One region of the Thalassotalea ganghwensis genome, then DNA from elsewhere that is predicted to be linked to it. Evidence: riboswitches for the same ligand, from Rfam matches in the RefSeq annotation. Region 1 holds a riboswitch; the other holds the start of a gene.
What was found. Region 1 has a riboswitch for cyclic di-GMP ahead of ACSLUH_RS09790 (zinc-dependent metalloprotease family protein). Riboswitches for the same ligand answer to the same signal wherever they lie in the genome.

Region 1 (3,189 bases):
AACTTTATCATGATTGACGCTAAAATCTTCAACCGTTTTTGCTAGCGACATACAACTGTTACTTAATAGCTCGATACTATGGAGCAAGTTATAGGCAATAATGGGTAACATGACATTAAGTTGAAAGTTTCCAGACTGCCCTGCGACCGTTGTTGCTGTATCGAGACCAATAACTTGGGCACAAGCCATTGTCACTGCCTCCGGTATTACAGGATTGACTTTGCCAGGCATAATGCTGCTACCAGGTTGAATTGCTTTTAAATTGATTTCAGCAATGCCAGATAAAGGCCCGCTGTTCATCCAACGTAAATCATTAGCGATCTTCATTAAACTAACCGCTAAACATTTAAGTTGGCTCGACAATTCAACTGCCGTATCTTGAGTGCTAATTGCACTAAAATAGTTAGTTGCCGGTGCAAAGTTAATACCTGTATCTTCTGATAAAATTGTGCAGAACAATGAGGCAAACTCTTTATCGGCATTAATACCTGTCCCCACCGCGGTTCCTCCTTGCGCGACAAAGCACAGACGTTTTTGACAATCAACTAAACGTTCAGCTGACAACGCTAATTGTGAGTGCCAACCAGAAAGCTCTTGAGCAAATGATATCGGCATAGCGTCCATTAAATGGGTTCGCCCATTTTTTATCACCTGACCAACACTTTGCTTTTTACTTTCGAGCGCCCCTTGCAATTGTTTTATTGCTGGAAACAGCATTTCATTCATGGCTAAAGCTGAACTGACGTGGATAGCGGTAGGAAAAACATCATTGCTGCTTTGGCCGATATTTACTTCATTATGAGCATCAACTTCTTTAGCTAAGAAACGTGATGCAAGGCTAGCAAGCACTTCATTCATGTTCATATGCGTACTGGTGCCAGAGCCAGTTTGAAAAACATCAACAGGAAACTGATCTAGGTATTCCCCATTGGTGATAAGCTTTGCAGCCTCTGCAATAGCATCACCAACCTCATGGTCAAGTAAGCCAAGCTCAACGTTGGCTTTCGCTGCTGCTGACTTTATTCGGGCTAAGCATTGAATAAATCTAGGAGGTAATCGTAATGAACTAAATGTAAAGTTATCAATGGCTCGTTGAGTTTGTGCACTGTATAGCGCGTCTTGGGGTACATTGATGTCACCTAAGCTGTCTTGTTCTGTACGAAATTCCATTGCGATTCCCTCAATTGAAAACGATTAACTACAACCATAGCGCATCACGATAAAATGACCATAAGTAATGGTTTTACTTAAACATTATTCGTGTTGATGCTTATTTTTATTGCGTAAACTTATATCGGTGATTATCTAGCCTACAAAAGAATCTATAAAAAATGAACCGCTAACTAATGAGTTGTTTCAAAAAAGAAAACTTGTGAAAAAATGATAAGTAAAATCGCGAACTAGCGATAAATGCTCGTTATCTACGCCTTTATTATTGGCAACTTATATGAGGTTTTGCTAGGCTGAAACTAATCAGCTTAATGCTGATTTATGGGCAAACCACGTGAAAGTGTGGGGCGCAAAGTCACCGGTCTAAGGGGCATAGCCCTATGATAGCGGGATTGCTAGTTCAGTTAGTTTATCAGCTGACTACCTTTCCAATGACCAAGCAGTAATGATTTGGAGCATTATATGAATACGGTAATAAAAAGCAGAATTGGTCTGCTCTCAGGCTGCATTAGCTTAGCCATAGCAACCTTGAGTTTTACAACCCCAAGTCTTGCCTATCAAGCAAATGGAAAACTGCCTGAAGGACGACTAAAACAAAGCTTATCTAAACTTCCTCCTCACGTACAAGACAAAGTTATTTCCAAACTATCTTCTTTAGGTATTCCAGCCATCGATACCCTATTATTAGAAGCAGATAGTGACGGTGAAATTTTCTACGTTGAAGAAGGTTTAGTCACTGCAGAAAGCCAAACCTTCGAGCAAAGCTCTGCAACCTTACCTGCAGTTGATGTATTTAAACTGCACAGTAAACCTAACTCAACAAATAAAGTATTTTTAGATTTTGATGGCGGTATCGTTAGTGGCCGTGCTTGGGGTGGAGGCAGTAGTTACGACACTGTTGCCTATGATTTAGATGGCGATCCTACCACCTTTAGCGCCACTGAAAGAACTCGTATCCATGAAATTTGGACTCGCATTGCCGACGATTTTGCGGCATTTGATATTGATGTCACCACAGAAGCTCCCGCTAGCTTTGGCCCTGATACTGGTTGGCTATTGTTTACTAAAGATAGTGATGCAAACAATAAAGCACTTCCTTCACAAGGCGCAGGCGGTGTCGCTTATGTTGGCGTTTGGGGAAGAAGTAATTACACTTACTACCAACCAGCATTTGTCTACTACAACCGTTTAGGTAGTGGTACCTCGACTTACATGGCTGAAGCGGGCTCTCATGAGCTGGGTCACAATTTAAGCCTCAGTCATGATGGCACCTCAACAACCAGTTACTTCCAAGGTTTAGGAGCTAACAGCGAGCTAAGCAGCTGGGCCCCTATTATGGGTGTCGGCTACAGTAAAAACATCACCCAGTGGAGTAAAGGTGATTACCCTGATGCCAATCAAAAGCAAGACGATATCGCTATTATTACTAATCACCTAGGGGCCAGCAGCGATAACGAAGGGAGCAGCGCTTCACCAAGCGTATTGGTTACCGATGCCAACGGTTTCTTTGGTGCAACGAATCGCGAAGTCGACCCTGGCAATGTCATGCCAGAAAATAAAGGCACAGTGCAAGTTGGCGACAGTGACTGGTTTCAATTTAACGCCGGTGACGGGCTATTTGAAGTTACCGCAACCCCTGCTTGGGATGCGTTTACTCGCACAACGCGTCGAGGGGCTAATTTAGATATAGGTATTCGCCTTTACGATGCTTCGGGTAGCTTAATCGCCAGTAGTGGCGATGATAGTGACTCAAACGCGACGCTTGCAATTAACCTCAGTCAAGGCATTCATCTGCTTGAGGTATTTGGTATGGCGGGGCCTTATGCTAACGATTATGGTAGTCAAGGTCATTACTATTTAAATGGTCAAGTCAGCGTTGGTACGCCAGACACGACGCCTCCTGATCCTAACCCAATGAGCTTTGAGGTATTACCGTCTGCTGTCAGTGACAGTGAAATTTCTATGCAAGCCAGCACGGCGATAGATGACAGTGGCGGCATGGTGAGCTACCAATTTACT
Region 2 (3,189 bases), on a different contig from region 1:
CACTTTATGATAGAGTGTATTAGCTATGTCATAGTCTCGAAGGTACAAATGCGCCAGCGCTAAAATTTCGATAACATCAATATGCTCATTAAATTGCTCATGCGTGATGAGTAGTTGTTCAACTTGCTGAAGTTGCTCAAAGGCGACTTGCTGCTCAGCCAACAACGCATTTGACATCGCACTATAACTTAATGCCGTCAGCAGGTATTTAACCTGATCTATTTGCTTAGCGAGTGAAACTGCTTGTTCCGCATAATTATGAACCAATTGAAAACGACCTTCATTGTAATTGCCAAATGCTAGCAACAGCAATAGCTCTACTTTTAATGTCTTATCCACACCAACGACGGTTAAACCATCTTGTGCAAATTGTAATGCTTTATTGATATCGCCTCTATTCATCGCCGTTTGAGCCAATAAGATAAAAACCTTAGCCGTAATATTGGCACTATAATAAATGCGCTGTTGTAAGATTTGGTTGGCGACATCTATCACTGGTTGTGCGGATAACATTTCGCGATCCAAAGTATAGAAATGATTAATTTTATCTATATTTTCAGAAATTAACTGCGAAGATTCACTCGCCTTGACACCATAACTTAATGTCAAAAGCGTCACTAAAGTGATTAAATAACGATAAAATTTACTCAAGCTGCAATCCCAACATTTTGTTAAAAAACAAAAAGTAAAAACCAATTATCGCCCTAGACGATAACTGGCTAACAAAAAAAGATCCACTGACAATGTGCAAAAGGTTTACAACAGCGATATTAATATTATAATGACCAATGAGCTACTAAAGCTCGTAAAGGGCAAATCTAACGAAAGTTAGAGACGCAAAGTTACCGGCCTAAGGCAACGTCTATGGCAGCGGGACTACCGAATTTAGATATAGTGGGGGCTTATCTTAATAACGTTTTCTGTTGTTATACCCACGGTAACTTTTGCGTGCCACCTACCCTTTCGACGTTTTCACTCGTTGATTACCATACATTGTTCGAAAAATTCCTTATATGCCAATATTTTTTACAAAAAGTATCCATTTTTTGTCAAATTTATATAGATGTTTAGCTAAAATTACTAGACAATAGCTTTAGTATACAAATTAAGTTGAATATTGCACTGAAGTATAAGGGCTAATGGTGAAGCATCACGATTCCATAGCACAAGCTGAGCAAAAGTTAGTACTTGCAACTGAGCAATTACAAAGCTGGAACCTCCCCGCTACGCCAATCAATTACGCTGTATGTTACGAATATATTAGCGGCAAAAACACAACCTTGATCGCTTTGGTAAACCAAGAACTTGCCGAAAAAAACTCACTTGATAACTTTTTCATGGAAGACACCTATCGGCAATTAGTTTTAGGCACTAATAGTTTTCGAGATGAGATTATTACTGATATCGATAATTTGCTTACCGATATTGATATCTCCAATACAGACTCTTACCAGCAAGTCGAACAATTTATCCTCCAAGTCGATAAGCAGCAAGAGCATTTGTATTCGCAAGATCAACGCAGAATTAAATTGGCTTTACAGAATATCAAGAAAGCATCACGCCAATTTAAAATTCAACAACAAAACTTAAGTATTCAAATTCAAGAGTCACAGTCAAAAAACAGTGCGTTGCGCGAAGAATTAGAAGAAATACGTAAAGAGGTTTATTTAGACCCATTAACAGGACTTTATAACCGCAAAGCGCTGAACAAGCATTTGGCTCAGTGGATAAAAGCAAATCCAGAGCAACAAATGGCAGCAATTGTCATTAATATTGATCAAATTGCCGAGCTTACCCAGCAGTTTGGCAGTTTAATTAGTGATGTCCTCATTGCTAAAGTAGCCAACAAAGTCAATAGTTACGTGGGAGAAAGCGGTTTCCCTGTCCGAGCATCTGGTGATGAGTTTTTGATTTTGTTACCCGAAATGGAACGAAATGTAGCAGCTGAAATTGCAGAAAAAATTAGACAAGGCGTTGAAAAATTACGTTTTGTTAGTAGTAAAACCGGTATTAAATTACCTCAAATGACCCTATCTCTAGCGGTAAACGACTTTACACTGCGTGACAATGTTCACGCAGCCATTAAAGAGACCAAAGAGCTGCTTTCCAAACATGTTCAAACGAGTCGTAACTCTATTGCCATTGCAAGTTGATGTTAACAGCGAGTCAAACGTTGGTTGAGCTAGGTTGAAACTTAACCATCAATAATTTCAACAAGCTGATCTATTTGAGCTTCTGAAAAAACCGCTATGCCATGCGCTAATAAATAACGGCTGGTAATGCCTAATCCAGGTATTTTTCTATTTGAAAAACTGCCATCATAAATATAATTTCGACCACACGAAGGGCTAGATTCTTTAAGCAACGCGTACTTTATCTGATACTTCAAGCATAGTGATAACGCCTGCATAGCTCCTTGTTCAAATGCAGTGGTTACATCTTGTCCAGCACGATTCTTCACATGACTAGTGCCGCATATTTCTGCTGGTATTCTCGGTATCCCTAAGCCACCTTCTACTTCGGGACAAACTGATACAATACGCCCTTGTGCTTGCCAACGCGCAAGGTACTGACTGTTAACCTTTTGATGTCCACCGTCGTAACGAACATTTTTACCAAGCAAGCAGGCACTCACCAATATTTTATCCATGGCTACCCTTGCTCCACTATGCGATGCGCTAATATCATCGCTAAATGAGAAAGATACTCAGCACTGCCGTCATCACTTGCTTCTATCCAAATGGCTTCGCTATAAAACTCTGCATGTAAACAAAATTCATAATTATTCGCTAAAAATCGCGCCATTACTTTATCGGCTCCCTTGATAATTTCTAGCAATTGAAATTCTGCGTTGGATATAAAACCCTCAAAAGCTAAGCAGATTGTTTCAGTTTGCCAATCGATACCGTTTACAGTTAACGTTATCGCTGCATGTGATGGGAGATATTCTATCGCATTGATTGTGTACATATTCTATTCAAGGGTTTAACCTTGTTCTTGATCAATGTTGAGCTAAGTTGGTCATATAATACAAAAAAAGCCACGACAGCTGTTAACTTTTTACATATAATCAATCAAGATAAGAGTGATTTAAATAAACCATAAGAGAGATAAACGTTATGAAAAAACTTACCTTAGCTGTTGCAGCTACTGTGATGATGGCATCTCCTGTTTTTGCTGGCGATATTG

Region 2: it holds a riboswitch for cyclic di-GMP, as region 1 does, so the genes downstream of both, ACSLUH_RS07685 (GGDEF domain-containing protein) here and ACSLUH_RS09790 (zinc-dependent metalloprotease family protein) in region 1, are expected to answer to the same signal.

Annotation. Positions count from the first base shown of each region.
Region 1 is NZ_JBQRUM010000008.1:24,832-28,020, reverse strand. It holds gene ACSLUH_RS09795 (class II fumarate hydratase) at 1-1,170, opposite strand, end outside; cyclic di-GMP riboswitch class I at 1,485-1,570, shown strand; gene ACSLUH_RS09790 (zinc-dependent metalloprotease family protein) at 1,633-3,189, shown strand, end outside.
Region 2 is NZ_JBQRUM010000006.1:22,692-25,880, reverse strand. It holds gene ACSLUH_RS07690 (tetratricopeptide repeat protein) at 1-651, opposite strand, end outside; cyclic di-GMP riboswitch class I at 802-884, shown strand; gene ACSLUH_RS07685 (GGDEF domain-containing protein) at 1,140-2,153, shown strand; gene ACSLUH_RS07680 (2-thiouracil desulfurase family protein) at 2,195-2,650, opposite strand; gene ACSLUH_RS07675 (DUF3630 family protein) at 2,653-2,970, opposite strand; gene ACSLUH_RS07670 (c-type cytochrome) at 3,120-3,189, shown strand, end outside.